DNA from 3 places in the Lysobacter olei genome. Region 1 is predicted to be linked to each of the others. Evidence: predicted binding sites of a transcription regulator. Region 1 holds the regulator's gene; each other region holds the start of a gene.
The links. The regulator HrcA, encoded in region 1, represses chaperone genes, less so after heat shock. The targets are predictions, from matches to a motif close to TTNGCACTCNNNNNNNNNGAGTGCNAA.

Region 1 (5,308 bases):
GGAACTGCTTCGCGCGCTGACCATCGACCCGATGACGGCACGCCGCAAGCGTGCCGAGGCGCGCCCCTTGAAGGGCCGCTGATGTGAAAAGGGCCGCGATCAGCGGCCCTGTTCGGAGGGTGGCGGGTCAGCGCCCCTTCTTTTTGTCCTTGGCCAGGTTCGGCCCGAACTGCTTGCGCGCAGAGCTGGCGAGTTCCTCGTCCTGCTCCGGGAAATAGTCGCCTTCCCAGCGGGAGACCGCATCGTTCTCAAAGAAGATCACCAGATTCTTCTTCTCGGTGCGGGCCAGGCGGCCCACGCGCTGCGTGGCGGTGTAATCCCAGCGGTTCTGGCTGAAAGGATCGGCAATCGAGGGCGTGCCCAGGAGCAATTGAACCTGCTGCTTGCTCATGCCGACCTGCAACTGGTCAACCGCGCTCTTCTCAAGCAGGTTGCCTTGGTAGATCGGCTGGCGATAGACGATGCCGCAGCCGGACGTGGCAAGGGCGACGGTGAGGACCAGGACAAGCTTTCGCATTGGGCTTCGCGGCAGGCGGATATCAGGCCGATGATACACTGAAGGGAAGTTTGCGCGCCCACCGCGTGCCGTCCGTTCATGGAGACGACATGGAATCGCAAGACCTGCGCAATGCCGGTTTGAAAGTTACCCACCCCCGCTTGCGGATCCTGCAGTTGCTCGAGCAGGCCAAGCCCCGCCACATGACGGCGGAGGACATCTATCGGCATCTCTTGGAGCAGGGTGAGGATATCGGCCTGGCCACGGTGTATCGCGTCCTGACGCAGTTCGAGGCGGCGGGGCTCGTGCTCAAGCACAACTTCGAGGCCGGGCAGTCGGTCTATGAGCTGGATCGCGGCGATCACCACGATCACATGGTGGACGTGGACACCGGCAAGATCATCGAGTTCGAAAGCGAGGAAATCGAGGCGCTGCAACACAAGATCGCGGCCAAGTACGGCTACGAAATCGAGGCGCACTCGCTGGTTTTGTACGTGCGCAAGAAGCGCGCCTGACCCTGGCGCGCGCCGCGCCGGGGCAACCGGTCCCAGCGGGGACGCCCGGCCTTGCGGAGGGGCGCCTGCATCGACTTTGGCGTCGGGTCAGTCGACATCGGCCAGCAGGCGTTTGGCGGCCGCGCGGGCCTCTTTGGTCAATTCCACGCCGCCCAGCATGCGCGCGAGTTCCTCTTCCCGCGCCTTGGCATCCAGCTTCTGGACAGCGCTGCGGGTAATGCCTTCGCTGGCGGCCTTGCTGACGCGGTAATGGGCGTGCCCTTTGGCGGCCACCTGCGGCAGGTGGGTGACGCAGAGCACCTGGCGACTGGCGCCGAGGGCCCGCAGCTTCTGGCCCACGATGTCAGCCACCGCGCCGCCGATGCCGGAATCGACCTCGTCGAACACCATGGTCTGCACGGCATCCAGGCCCAGGGCTGCCACTTCAATGGCCAGCGAGATGCGGGACAGCTCACCCCCGGACGCGACCTTGCGCAGGGGACGTGCGGGCTGGCCTGGGTTGGCGGCCACCAGGAATTCCACGCGTTCGGCGCCGTTGGGGTCGGGGCGCTCGTCGTGGGTGGGCTCAAGCGCGACTTCAAATCGACCGCCGCCCATGCCCAGCTCGGCGATCAGGGTTGTCGTGCTGTCGGACAGGGACTGCGCGGCCTGACGGCGCGCGTCGGTCAAGGCTGCGGCCGCTTGCTGCCAGGCGCCCTTGGCGGCCTCGATTTCGCCATCCAGTTGGTGCACCCGCTCACCCGCCGTGCGCAGTACTTCAAGTTCCTCGGCGATGCTGTCGCGATGCGCGGCCAGTTGCTCGGGCGTCACGCGGTGCTTGCGGGCCAGTTCGTGCAGTCGGCTGAGACGGCGTTCCAGCCCCTCGAAGGATTCGGGGTCCAACTCCAGGTCGCTGCGGACGCGGTCCAATAGCACCAGCGCTTCGTCGATCTGGATGGCGGCATTGTCGAGCATGGTGTCGACTTCCAGCAGCCGGGGCTCGTGTTCGGAGACGCGCTGGAGGTCATGGCGTGCCTGCTGGAGCAACCGGGTCAGCGACGGCCCCTCGTCGCCCCCCACGCGGGCGAAGGTGTTGTCGCAGGCCGTAATGAGGTCGGTGGCGTGCGCCAGCCGGCGGTGATCGGCCTGCAGCTTGGCAATGGTTTCGGCATCCAGTGCCTCGCGATCCAGTTCGGCGAACTGGTGTTGCAGCCACGCGGTGCGTTCGGCCACGTCCCCGCGGGCGGATAGCGCCTCGCGTTCCTGGAGCAGCGCCGTCCACTGCCGGGCCGCGGCGACTACTCCGGCCCGGGGTGATTCGGTCCGCCCGTACGCATCCAGCAATGCCAGTTGGCTGGGCCGGGACATCAGGGCCTGGTGTTCGTGCTGGCCATGGATCTCGACCAGGCGCGCGGCCAGGTCGGCCAGTTGCGACAGGGTGACCGGTCGGCCGTTGATCCACGCCTTCGAGCCGCCATCGGCGCGGATGACCCGGCGAATCTGACAGCCTTCGTCCTCGTCCAGTTCCGTCTCGCGCAGCCAGGTAAGCGCGGCCGGGGTGTCGGCGAGGGTGAACTCGGCGACAAGCTCGGCGCGCTCGGCGCCGTGTCGAACGACGCTGCTGTCGGCGCGCAGGCCTGAGATGAGCCCCAGCGCATCGACCAGCAATGACTTGCCGGCGCCGGTTTCGCCGGAGATGACGGTCAGGCCGGGGCCGAAGGCCAATTCGGCTTCGGTGACGACGGCGAACTGTTTGATGGACAGGTGGGTGAGCATGCGGGGCGATTGTGCCGGGACTTGGCCGGAGGGCCAAGCGGGTGGGCAGGCTGGCATGCCAGCGTCGCAGGGGGCGAGACCGCTTCGCGCTTGAGGCCAGGTATGCCGTGCGGCCACACCAGCCCGTCCGGCCGCAGTGCCGCGCGCTTGCGTCCCCAGTCCGTGGCGCTTATATCAACGGCATGAGCCGCCGTCCGACCGACCCGATCCTTGACCCGCGTGCACGGCACCTGCTGCGCACGCTGATCGGCCGATATATCCAGAGTGGCGAGCCGGTAGGGTCGCAAACACTGGCGCGGCATGCCGGCCTCGATGTCAGCCCGGCCACCATCCGTAACATCCTGGCCGACCTGGAGGACGTGGGGCTGCTCAGCGCGCCGCACACGTCCGCAGGCCGCGTGCCCACGGCACAGGGCTACCGGTTGTTCGTGGACTCGCTGTTGCAGGTCTCGCCGTTGCCGGAGGGCGAGGTGTCTCGCCTCCGCGGCGAATTGCCGGCCGGCTCGGGAACCCAGGCGTTGCTGGGCAGCGCTTCGGAACTGCTCTCGGCGATGACCCACTTCGTGGGCGTGGTGAGCGTGCCCAACCGGGCGCAGTTTGCGTTCCGGCGGATTGGATTCGTGCCGATCGATGCCCAGCGCGTTCTGGCAATCGTGGTGTTGGCCGACAACGACGTGCAGAACCGCATCATCCAGACCCGTCGCCCCTACGACGCCAGCGAGCTGGAGCGGGTGGCCAATTACCTCAACACCCATTTCGCCGGGCGCGCGGTGGCGGACATCCGGGCGACGTTGTTGCGTGAGCTGCGCAGCGCCCGGTCGGAGATGGAGACGCTGCTGGCCCAGTCGGTCGAGTTGGCCGAGCAGGTGCTGCTGCCGGGTGGGGATGACATGGTCGTGGCCGGCCAGACCCGGCTGATGGGGGTCCAGGAGCTCTCGGACGTGGATCGCCTGCGCGAATTGTTCGAGGCGTTCGCCCGGAAGCGCGAAATCCTGCAACTGCTGGAGCGCACCGTGCAGGCGCCGGGTGTGCGCATCTTCATCGGCGAAGAGACCGGTCTGGCTCCGCTGGAAGGCGTCTCGTTGGTCTCCGCGCCCTATGTGTCCGGTGGCCGCGTGCTGGGCGTGCTCGGGGTGATCGGTCCCACGCGCATGGCCTATGACCGGGTCATTCCTGTGGTGCAGGCGGCGGCGGACGCGCTGGGGGACGCGATTCAGGCGGAATCCGGCCTGGACGCTTGAAAGCCCTTGGGGCGGGCCCCATAGCAGGGCTGTTGCGCCGTCCCGCGGAGGGAGGGTGCGTCCGTTTCACGCAGGGAACAGCCAGGCATGACGACCCACGAACACCAGACCGACCCCAACCAGGCCGAAGCGGCCGACCGTACCGGCGGCGCCGAGTCCTTCCAATCGTTTGACACCCAGATCGATGAGCTGAAGGCCGAACTGGCCAAGGTCGCCGAGGATGCTCTGCGCGAGCGGGCTGAGCTGGACAACCAGCGCAAGCGACTTGCCCGCGATGTCGAAATGGCCCGCAAGTTCGCCAACGAGCGGTTGCTTTCCGAATTGCTGCCGGTGATCGACAGCCTCGAGGCAGGGCTGGCCGTTGCCGGTGGCGAGGCCAACGCGCTGCGCGACGGGATGGAGCTGACCTTGAAGCAACTGCTCAAGGTGGTTGGTGACAACGGACTAGTGGCGGTGGACCCCGCGGGCCAGCCCTTCAACCCCGAACACCACCAGGCCATGAGCATGGTTGACAGCGCGGACCACGCGCCGGGCCATGTCGTGCAGGTCTACCAGAAGGGATGGCTGCTCAACGAGCGCCTGCTGCGCCCCGCGCTCGTCGTGGTGGCCAAGGACGCCTGAACCAATCCGTTGCCGGGCGCTTGAAGTGCTTTCCGGCGACCCCAGATAGCGACCATCGGCGGTTCGGCCGCCCCCAAGTCAAAGATTCGAGAGGGAATCACCATGGGCAAGATCATCGGCATCGACCTCGGCACGACCAACTCGTGCGTGGCGATCATGGAGGGCGGCAACGTCAAGGTCATCGAGAATGCCGAGGGCGACCGCACCACGCCGTCCATCGTCGCATTCACCAAGGACGGCGAAGTGCTCGTCGGCGCCTCGGCCAAGCGCCAGGCGGTGACCAACCCCAAGAACACCTTCTTCGCGGTGAAGCGCCTGATTGGCCGCAAGTTCACCGACGCCGAAGTGCAGAAGGACATCAACCTCGTCCCGTACGGCATCGTGCAGCACGACAACGGCGACGCCTGGGTGCAGACCTCCGAGGGCAAGAAGATGGCCCCGCAGCAGGTCTCGGCCGAGGTGCTGGCCAAGATGAAGAAGACGGCCGAAGCCTACCTGGGCGAGACCGTCACCGAGGCGGTCATCACCGTGCCGGCGTACTTCAACGACAGCCAGCGCCAGGCGACCAAGGACGCGGGCAAGATCGCGGGCCTGGACGTCAAGCGCATCATCAACGAGCCGACTGCGGCTGCGCTGGCCTATGGCATGGACAAGAAGGGCGGCGACCGCAAGGTGGCCGT
Region 2 (5,308 bases), on a different contig from region 1:
CAGGAACGCCACCCGCCGCCGCCCCAGCGGCACCAGGTGCTCGCCCACCAGCCGGCCGCCGTGGGCGTTGTCACATCCGATCGAGATGCCCGGCTGGTCCGGCTGCACCGCGCCCCAGCGCACGAAACGCGTGCCCTGCGCGACCAGCGCGTCCAGCTTGTCGCGGTACAGGCGGTAGTCGCCGTACCCCAGCAGGATCAGCCCGTCGGCCTTCATGCTGTCCTCGTAATCGGCGTGCCAGTCGTCGGACAGTTGCTGGAAGGACACCAGCAGGTCCTGCCCGTGGCGGGCGCAGGCCCGGGTCACCGACCCCAGGATCGACAGGAAGAACGGGTTGATGTGCGCATGGTCCGGGGTCGGCTCCTCGAACAGCAGCAGCGCCAACGTGCCCGAACGCTGCGTGCGCAGGCTGGAGGCATGCCGGTCCACCTTGTAGTTGAGGGCCCGGACCGCCTCCTCCACCCGCCGCCGGGTCTCGGCATTGACCAGAGGGCTGCCGCGCAGCACCCGCGAGACCGTGGCCTGGGAGACGCCCGCGCGGTGGGCGATGTCGATCGAGGTGGCCTTGGTGCGTTTGCGCATGCCGTCTGGGCGCCGAAAGAAGCGGTTCGCCCGAGTGTAGTCGGAGCGGCCTCGCCTGCGGCGCCTCCATACGGCGTCGGGGCCGCGACCGAGTGCGGAGTCGCATCCACACCGCCCTTTGCGCTTGGCCGAGTGGCCGTCGGCGACCCGTTTACTGGGCCAACGGCAGCCGCGGGGCAGGAGAGATGACCGAAGGAAACACGGCGCGGCTCCACTATCTGGACGCCATGCGCAGTTCGCTGATGCTGCTGGGTGTGGTGCTGCATTCCGCGCGCCCGTATGACTCACACGCATGGAGGGTCAAGGATGAGGCCCGGCTGGAGCTGCTGGATGGCCTGGTGACGTTCATCCATCTGTTCCGGATGCCGGCGTTCTTCGTGGTGGCGGGCTTCTTTGCCATGCACCTGTTGATGCGGCGTCCCGCGCCGGTCTTCCTGCGCGAACGTTTGCGCCGCGTGCTTATACCGCTCTTCGCCACCCTGTTCACCTTCAATGTCATCCAGGTCGCGGTGACCGTCGGTGATGGGGGCGATGCCGGATTCCTGGTGGGGGCCCTGTTGCCGGCGTGGGCGAATGGCAGCTGGGTGTCCCATCTGTGGTTCCTGTCCCTGCTGGCCGTCTATTTCCTTCTGGCGGCGGTGTCGGCGCCGCTGCTGCGGGCGCTCGCCCATCCGGACGCCGTCCGTTGGGGGGAGCGTCCTTGGGTGCTGGCGCTGGTCCTGATGGTGGCCGTGGCCGCGCCGCTGGCGGCGGTCGTCCTGGTCAAGCTGGCCGGGCCCATGCTGAGCACGCCGGTGCTGGGTCTGTTCCGCCCCGATGACCTGCTGTGGTACCTGCCCTGTTTCGCGGTCGGGATGCTCCTGCAGGCGTGGCCTGGATTGTTCGCGCGGTTCGCCCGGGTCAGCCTGCCGGTGTTGGGCCTGGCCGCCGTCGGGGCCGTCGGCATGTATCTCACTGAGGGCCGCGAAGCGGTCGCCTACCGGGCGGCGAATGTCCTGGCCATGGCGCTGTTGTCCTGGATGATGGTGCGGATGGTGTTCTTCCTGTTCCGCATCTGGGCCGACCGGCCTTCACGCACGTTCCAGTACCTGTCCGACGCGAGTTATTCGATCTACCTCTTCCATCACCTGACCGTGATCGCAACCGCGACGGCCCTGCTGCCTGTGGCGCTCGGCGCCGGGATCAAGTTCCTGATCGTGCTGGGGGTGGCCACCCTGGTCCCGTTGGCCATTCACCACTTCCTCATCCGCCGCAGTCCAGTGTTGGCCTACCTGTTCAACGGCCGGGTGCGGGGTGGGGTGCGCTCCGGGGTGGCCGCGCCTCTGGCCCCCGAACCGGGGGCGAGGCGGTTCGAGTCGGGATAGTCTTCTGGCTCGGCGGCGGCGCCCCGAGGCCACGCGCCCATCGGTCCCGCGCCGCCCAATCCTGCGTTCCACGACTGCAACACTGCGGAACTTTTTCCCCCTTTAGCAGTCACACCCCCCGACTGCTAAGATGACCCTTATGACCCAGAACGCCCCCTCTACCGCCCTGGTCGCCAACAACCTCCCCATCCCCGCCGTGGGTGGGCTGGTCCCGCTCGGTTCGCTCGAGGCCTACATCGGCGCCGTGCACCGCATCCCCTTGCTGACCGCCGAGGACGAGCAGGTGCTGGCCCGCCGCTTCCGCGACGAGGAGGACCTCGACGCCGCCCGCGAACTGGTGCACTCGCACCTGCGGTTCGTGGTGCACGTGGCCCGTGGCTACAACGGCTACGGCCTGCAGATGGGCGACCTGATCCAGGAAGGCAACATCGGCTTGATGAAGGCGGTGAAGCGCTTCGACCCGGACCAGGGCGTGCGCCTGGTGAGCTTCGCGGTGCACTGGATCCGTGCCGAGATGCACGAGTTCATCCTCAAGAACTGGCGCATCGTCAAGGTCGCCACGACCAAGGCGCAGCGCAAGCTGTTCTTCAACCTGCGCAAGTCCAAGACCCGCCTGGGCTGGATGAACGCCGAGGAAGTGCGCGCCGTCGCCGCCGACCTCAACGTCTCCGAGCGCGAAGTGCTGGAGATGGAGTCGCGCCTGTCCGGCCGCGACATCGGCTTCGACATGCCGTCCGACGAGGACGACGACCACGCCCCGCCGTCGCCGGCCGCGTACCTGCGCGCCGATGGCGAGGACCCGTCGCAGGCCTATGAGCGCGTCGATGAGGAAGACAACCAGCTGCAGCTGCTGCGCGAGGGCCTGGCCGGTCTGGATGCCCGTTCGCGCGACATCGTCAAGCGCCGCTGGCTGGATGGCGAAGGCAAGGTCACGCTGCAGGAGCTGGCCGATGAGTACGGCGTGTCCGCCGAGCGCATCCGTCAGATTGAGGCCAACGCGTTGAAGAAGATGCGCGCGCTGTTCGCCGCCTGATCTGCTGCTGCAGCAGATCGCTTCGAAAGGCCCGGGCGACCGGGCCTTCGTCGTTTTCCGGCCCGCCGGCGCCGGCGGCGAGAAAACCTCGCACCAGCGACGCCTGACGGCGCGCTAGCCTGCCCCCCATGAACTGGTCGAGCCCGTCCGCCCCGTCGCTTCGCACGCTGGTCGCGCCTCCGGACCCGGACGGGCGTCCGCTGCCCCACTGGCCGGCCGGGCTGGCGCTCATGGTGGTCACGGGCAGCGCGTATTTCGCGCTGGGCCTGGCCGGCTTCCTGCATCTGGCGGTCAACAGCGGCCTGCTGTTCAGCGTGCTGTGGCTGGCCCCGCTGCGCTGCTGGCCCTGGGCGTTCTTCGGCACCGTGCTGGCCCGCAGCCTGGGCGGTGTTCTGGTCCATGACGGTTCAGGCCTGGAGGCCGCCTTCCTGGGTTACTGGTCCGGCCCCGTCCAGTACGTGCTGGGTAACGTGCTGGACCCCTTCCTCATCGGCACGGGCGTGCTGCTGCTGCGACGCTGGCAGATCACCCCGCACACGCCGGCCAGCCTCCAGCAGATCCTGCGCGTGCTGGTCGCGGCACTGTTGTCCTCCGCCGCCGTGATGGCCAAGGACGCGATGTACGTCGTGAACGACGGCCTGGTGGCCGACGTGCGCAACGCGCGCATCGTCGACATCGTGCCCCTGGTGCCGGGCGACAGCCACGCAGCGCTGCTGCTGTTCGCCATCAAGAGCCTGATGGGCACGTTCATCGGCATCCTGCTGGTGGCTCCGCTGCTCGCATGGGTGGTGCACGTCCCGCACCGCCGTGGCTCCCTGCCGATCCTGCGGGACGCTTCGCTGCTGCTGCTGCCCGTGGGCGCCGTCTTCCTGGTCTGGGTGTCCTCGCACCCGGGGGGCGAACTGGTGGAAGTCGTGCGGCGCGTGCTGTTGGTCGGCATCGTCGTGTTCGCGGTGCTACACGGCTGGCGCGGCGCGGTGGTCGCGCTGCTGGTGCTCAGCGCCACCACCACCCTGGAGTCCCACCTCTTCGCCGGCTGGAACGATCCCCGGCGGATGCAGTTGTTCACCGCGGTCACCGGGGCCACCGCGCTGTTGTTCGGGGCCACGGTCGACGGCCTGCGCGCGCAGGCGATGCAGCTGCACCAGGCCAAGGAGGAAAGCGAGCGGCTGGCGCAGGAGCTCAATGCCGCCGCGCGCCGCAACCTGCTGACCGAGGAGCGCGAGCGCCGGCGTCTGGCGGGCGAGTTGCACGACGAGTTCGGCCAGACGCTGACGGCGCTGCAGACCCGGCTCATGCTCATCGCGCCGCAGCTGAGCCAGGGGGGGCACGGTGCGGCCGTGGATTCCCTGCTGGAGCTGACCCGGGCAATGCGCACCAACATCTCCGGCGTGCTTGAGTCGCTGCGTCCTGCCGCGCTGGAACAGCTGGGCCTGTACCGCGCCATCGACCAGGGCTTGGCGCGGCGATTGGCCGAGGATGCCGGGGTCACCTTCGAGACCGTGCTCGAGGGAGACGCGCGCCTGCTGCCGCAACTGGACGACACGCTGCACATCGCCGCCTACCGGTTGGTGCAGGAGGGCGTGACCAACGTCGTGCGCCACGCGCGGGCGCGTCACTGCCGCGTGCGGTTGCGCGTCAACCAACGCGGCGGCGCGCTGTGGCTGTTTGTCGAAGTGCGCGACGATGGCATCGGCGTGCGCCACGGGCACGGACGTGGGCGCGGGCTGGCCAACATGCGCGATCGCGTGCTCGCCCTCGGTGGGCGCATGCACGTGGCCTCGCGTGGTCGCGGCCTGCGCCTGCATGCGTTGCTGCGGCAGTCACTGGACGCTGCGGTACCGCCCGTCTGATGCCGGAGCGTTACCGGGCGCATGCGAGCGCGCCGGGAGCATTTCCGCACTACGCATGCACCGACGCGGTGACAGGGCAGGGCGCGACCAAAGTCGCAGCCGCATGTGCCGAGAAGCGAATTTCATATCGCATGAAACGGTTGACACCACTGACATCGGCGTGGTGTTCTCGTTACCCATGAGCACCGCCCACGCCCTTCGCAAACTTGCCGTATATGCGTCCCTCGACGCTGCCCGGCCGTGTGCGTGTGCCCAAGCCACCGGCCTGAACTGGATTACCAACTTTACCTGGGCACACCGCGCGGGGATCGGGCACGTGTAGGCCAACGCCAACCAGCCCAGGCAACAGTCCTGAACCCCGCGCCCTCGAAAGAAGCGCGGGGTTTTTTGTTCTGGGGCCCCGGCGAGCGTGGCACCCGAAAATCGCAACCGACTCAACCACCGCATTACCCCACCCACCGAGGACCTCGACCATG
Region 3 (5,308 bases), on a different contig from region 1:
TGCCGATGGTCAGCCACGTGGACCACACCGAACACGACGTCTCGATCCTCGTCACCGAGCAAGGCCTGGCGGACCTGCGCGGGCTGTCGCCCAAGCAGCGCGCACGGCAGGTCATCGCGCACTGCGCGCACCCGGACTATCGCGATGCGCTGCAGGACTACTTTGATCGCGCCAGCCGCGACAGCTACGGCAAGCACACGCCGCACCTGCTGCCGGAGGCGTTGTCGTGGCACCAGCGGTGGCTGGACACGGGCAGCATGCGCGCCTGACGGCGCGTGGCAATGCAAAACGCCCCGCGAACCCGCGGGGCGTTTTGTTTACTGCGGCAGAACGGGCGCTGCGATCAATAGCGCACGGCGCGCGCAGCGTTCACCCGCCCGGCGCCGAAGGCATCATCGTTACCCGGCTTGCCCAGATCGTCCGACGAGGCCCGCAGGATGCGCTCCACGTCCGCGGGCGCCATCTCGCCGCCGTGCTTGCCGATGACCAGCGCGGCCACGCCCGACACGTGCGGCGCGGCCATGCTGGTGCCGGCCGACCAGGAGTACGACGCGAAAACCTGCCCGCCGCTGATGGCATAGCCGCCCGACGCGAAGACCATGTCGAACACCCAGCACGGACGAACAAGGCCCGACGCGGTGCAGTTCTCGTTGCCGGCATACGCACTGTCACCACCGGGCGCCGCGAACGCGATCACCGACTGGCCCCAGTTGGAGTACGAGGCCAGACCGTCCAATCCGGTGCTCGTGGGCGCCTTTGCCCAGCCGTTCGGCGCGGTGGCCGACACCGCGAGCGCTCCGGGCAGTTGCGCCGGGAACGCGCGCAGGTTCGCGCGGTAGCAGCCGTCGACGTCGCACACTTCCACGCCACTGTCGTGGTCGAGGTCGCGGCCATCGTTGCCCGCGGACACCACGGTAAGCGCGTTGTGCCGGCGCGCGTACTGCACGGCGCGCTTGGTGGCGTTGACCAGTTCGGCGACGTCATTGGCGCCCTTGCCATTCACCGGCAAGCCACCGCGCACGCCCAGGCTCATGTTGATGACATCCGCGCCCTGATCGGCGGCGTACACGATGCCCTGGATGATGCCGCCGAAGCTGCCGCTGCCCGAGAACTCCGACAGCACCTTCACCGCAATGACCTTGGCCTGCGGGGCCACGCCGATCGTGCCGATGCCGTTGTCAGGTGACGCGATGGTGCCGGCCACGTGGGTGCCGTGGTTGAAGCCGTTGGTGTAGACGCGGCAGACACCCTCATTGGGGACGAACGAAGCCGACTGTGTCAGCAACAGGTTGCCGGCAATGTCCGGATGTTGGCACGCCACGCCCGAGTCCAGCACGGCCACGGTGGCGCCCGCGCCGCGGTAGCCGGCGTTCCAGGCACCGGCCACGTCGATCGCCGCACTGCCCCACTGCAGGTCGAAGCGGGTGTCGTCGTCGCCCGACGCCGGCGGGTTGGCGATGTCGGGGCCGATCACCTCGGTGGACTCGGGGATATCGAACTGCAGCGCGATGTCGGCCACCGCCGAGCGCACGCCGGGCACCCGCGATGCGCGCACGGCGAAACCGGCATCGTCGGATTCGACAATCGCCACGCCGATCTGCGGCAGCCGCGCAGTCACGCGTCCCCCGGCGGCTTCCACCTTGTTGGCGAGTGACTTGTCGAACGACTGGGCGTTGGCGGTAACGACGTACGTGGCTGCCTGGGCCGATGCGGCGCCGAAGCAGCCCAGCGCGAGCACGATGGCCCGGTTGAGCGTGGTCATGGTTGTCCCCTATGGAAGAAGTGATCCCTGGTTGAAGCAACGCCCCGCCCGGCGACCTCCCGACGTGGGGAGTGGCGAAGCGGCGGCGTCAAAGAATCTCCACGCATAAAGCGGGAATGACCGGCCACACCCGGCGCCCCGCGGCGGACAAAAAAAACAGGCCCGCCGAAGCGGGCCTGTCGGGTACTGCGCGGTGCGGCCGGACTTAGAAGTCCATGCCACCCATGCCGCCCATGCCACCGGCGCCCGGCATCGCCGGCTCGTCCTTCTTCGGCAGCTCGGCGACCATCGCCTCGGTCGTGATCATCAGACCGGCGATCGACGCGGCGTTCTGCAGCGCGGTGCGGGTGACCTTGGTCGGGTCCAGGATGCCGGCTTCCAGCATGTCGACGTACTCGCCGTTGGCGGCGTTGTAGCCGAACGCACCGGTGCCCTCGATCACGCGATTCAGCACCACCGACGGCTCTTCACCGGCGTTGGTCACGATCTCGCGCAGCGGGGCTTCCATCGCGCGCAGGGCGATCTGGATGCCGTGGTTCTGGTCTTCGTTGGCACCCTTCAGGCCCGTGATGGCGGCCTTGGCGCGCAGCAGCGCGACGCCGCCGCCCGGGACGATGCCTTCCTCGACCGCAGCGCGGGTGGCGTGCAGCGCGTCTTCGACGCGGGCCTTCTTTTCCTTCATCTCGATCTCGGTCGAGGCACCGACCTTGATCACCGCCACGCCGCCGGCCAGCTTGGCCACGCGCTCCTGCAGCTTCTCGCGGTCGTAGTCCGAGGAGGTCTCCTCGATCTGCGCCTTGATCTGCTTGATGCGCGACTCGATGCCGGCGGTGTCGCCCGCGCCGTCGATGATGGTGGTGTTCTCCTTCGAGACCTGCACCTTCTTCGCGCGGCCGAGGTCCTTGATCGTGGCCTTGTCCAGCGACAGGCCGACTTCCTCGGAGATCACGGTGCCACCGGTCAGGATGGCCATGTCTTCCAGCATCGCCTTGCGACGGTCGCCGAAGCCCGGGGCCTTGACGGCGCAGACCTTGACGATGCCGCGGATGGTGTTGACCACCAGGGTCGCCAGCGCTTCGCCTTCCACTTCCTCGGCGATGATCAGCAGCGGCTTGCCGGCCTTGGCGACGCCTTCCAGCACCGGCAGAAGGTCACGCACGTTGGAGATCTTCTTGTCGTGCAGCAGGATGAACGGATCGTCCAGTTCGGCCTGCATCGACTGCTGGTTGTTGATGAAGTACGGCGACAGGTAGCCGCGGTCGAACTGCATGCCCTCGACCACGTCCAGCTCGTTCTCCAGGCCCGAACCGTCTTCCACGGTGATCACGCCTTCCTTGCCGACCTTGTCCATCGCCTGGGCGATCAGGTCGCCGATGTTGGCGTCGGAGTTGGCCGAGATGGTGCCGACCTGGGCGATTTCCTTCGAGGTCGACGACGGCTTGCTGATCTTCTTCAGCTCGGCGACGGCGGCATGCACGGCCTGGTCGATGCCGCGCTTGAGGTCCATCGGGTTCATGCCGGCGGCGACCGCCTTCATGCCCTCGCGAATGAACGCCTGCGCCAGCACGGTGGCGGTGGTGGTGCCGTCACCGGCGTTGTCGGAGGTCTTGGAAGCGACTTCCTTGACCATCTGCGCGCCCATGTTCTCGAACTTGTCGGCCAGTTCGATTTCCTTGGCGACGCTCACGCCGTCCTTGGTGATGGTCGGCGCGCCGAAGCTCTTCTCGAGCACGACGTTGCGGCCCTTCGGGCCCAGGGTGGCCTTGACGGCATTGGCGAGCACGTTGACGCCGCGCACCATCTTGGCGCGTGCGTCCTCACCGAAACGAATTTCCTTGGCAGCCATTGCGGATTACCTCAGCAAAAAAAGATTGGATTGAAGAAGGGGAATGCGACGGTGCGGCGCGGGGTCCGCCGAGGCGGTCGCCGGTCGCGGACGCGAGGTCGCGCCCGGCACGGCCCACGCCGCGTGCGATCAGCCGAGGATCGCGAAGATGTCGTCTTCCTTGACCACCAGGTACTCGTTGCCGTCGAGCTTGACCTCGGTGCCGCTGTACTTGCCGAACAGCACCTTGTCGCCAACCTTGACCTTCGGCGCGCGCACGCTGCCGTTGTCCAGCACCTTGCCTTCGCCCACGGCGACGACTTCGCCCTTGATGGGCTTCTCGGTGGCGGAGTCGGGGATGACGATGCCGCCGGCGGACATCTTTTCTTCTTCCATGCGCTTCAGGACAACACGGTCGTAGAGCGGCTTGATATTCGACATGACAACCTCGTAAGTGGTTGAAAGGGTGGGGAAAGATTACAAATATTAGCAGTCGGCCAAGGCGAGTGCCAAAACCCGGGACGGCAGCGCCCGGTCGAACCGGGACCGCGCAGAGATGGGGCGCCCCGGGAAGCCTTTCAAGGGCCTGCCCGGCACGGGCATGCACGGCGCAAAAAGAAAGGGCGTGCCCCCGAAGGTCCACGCCCTTTCCGGTACGGAGATGGCCATCCTCAGCTTGGCGCAATCCCGCGCCCCCTCCCCAGACCAGACACCCCATGTCGCACCGGCCTCCTGCCGGCATGCGTCAGTATTGACCACGCTGCGTCACGTCAACAGCCCTGCCCGCGGCGCAGGACGCCACTTCGGGTGTCCATACCGCGACAGATGTCGCAACAAAACGTGAATACATGGCGCTCAATGAGCAGGGTGGCTACCACAAGCGCACACGTTGCGTGTCTATTGATCACCTGGTTACTTTTGGTGCCACCCTCCCGCCACCACCCCCTCCAAGCCCACGATGACCCCACAACAGCGCATCCGCCTCGCCCGCCGTCACGCCGGCCTGTCCCAGGCCGCCCTGGGTGCCGCCGTCGGCGTCCAGCGCAGCGCGGTCAGCCACTGGGAGGCCACCAATGGCAAACATCCCAGCGTCAACCACCTGCGCGCCATCGCCCTGTCCACGGGCGTGCAGTTCGAATGGCTCGCCACTGGGCGCGGACTGATGCGCCAGTCGGCGGAGCAGGAACTGGACGCCATCGCCGCCGCGGATGCCCTGCTGGTCGACGACCCCATCGAGGTGCGCCTGATCCGCGCGTTCCGCGAGACCCCGATGCGTGCGCGCCCACCGCTGGTGGAACTGGCCGAGCAGCTGGCCGGCATGCGGACCGGGCGCGGCCGCCGTGGCGACGAACGCCTCCACGGCGCCGCCGAATAACCGCCCGGCCGGACCGCTAGAATCGCCGGATGTCCACGATGCTCGTGTATTGCGCCTGCCCCGATGCCGCCACCGCCGACCGACTGGCACGGGCCGTGGTCGAGGCGCGCCTGGCCGCCTGCGTCAATGCGCTGCCGGGCGTGCGCTCCACCTATCGCTGGAAGGAACAGGTCGAACAGGCCGACGAGGTCCTGTTGCTGATCAAGACCACTGCCGCCCGGCTGGACGCGCTGACCGCGCGCCTGCGCGAACTGCACTCCTATGAACTCCCCGAGGTGCTGGCGGTCGAAGCCAGCGCCGGCCTGCCCGAGTACCTGGACTGGGTGGCCCAACAGACCCGAGACGA

Region 2: rpoH (RNA polymerase sigma factor RpoH) is a predicted target of HrcA. The motif match lies at 2,049-2,075, and genes of this name have one in related genera.
Region 3: groES (co-chaperone GroES) is a predicted target of HrcA. The motif match lies at 4,074-4,100, and genes of this name have one in related genera.

The regions. Positions count from the first base shown of each region.
Region 1 is NZ_BAAHAT010000006.1:214,759-220,066, forward strand. Features, by position in the region: gene ACYVBS_RS10940 (RnfH family protein) at 1-82, shown strand, start outside; gene ACYVBS_RS10945 (outer membrane protein assembly factor BamE) at 128-517, opposite strand; gene fur (ferric iron uptake transcriptional regulator) at 607-1,011, shown strand; gene recN (DNA repair protein RecN) at 1,099-2,766, opposite strand; gene hrcA (heat-inducible transcriptional repressor HrcA) at 2,949-4,007, shown strand; gene grpE (nucleotide exchange factor GrpE) at 4,095-4,628, shown strand; gene dnaK (molecular chaperone DnaK) at 4,731-5,308, shown strand, end outside.
Region 2 is NZ_BAAHAT010000002.1:99,036-104,343, reverse strand. Features, by position in the region: gene ACYVBS_RS03170 (LacI family DNA-binding transcriptional regulator) at 1-582, opposite strand, end outside; gene ACYVBS_RS03165 (acyltransferase family protein) at 768-1,946, shown strand; gene rpoH (RNA polymerase sigma factor RpoH) at 2,086-2,979, shown strand; gene ACYVBS_RS03155 (ATP-binding protein) at 3,108-4,832, shown strand.
Region 3 is NZ_BAAHAT010000007.1:117,488-122,795, reverse strand. Features, by position in the region: gene ACYVBS_RS11775 (acetyl-CoA hydrolase/transferase family protein) at 1-269, shown strand, start outside; gene ACYVBS_RS11770 (S8 family peptidase) at 344-1,762, opposite strand; gene groL (chaperonin GroEL) at 1,968-3,608, opposite strand; gene groES (co-chaperone GroES) at 3,738-4,028, opposite strand; gene ACYVBS_RS11755 (helix-turn-helix transcriptional regulator) at 4,546-4,962, shown strand; gene cutA (divalent-cation tolerance protein CutA) at 4,992-5,308, shown strand, end outside; gene ACYVBS_RS11745 (protein-disulfide reductase DsbD family protein) at 5,308-5,308, shown strand, end outside.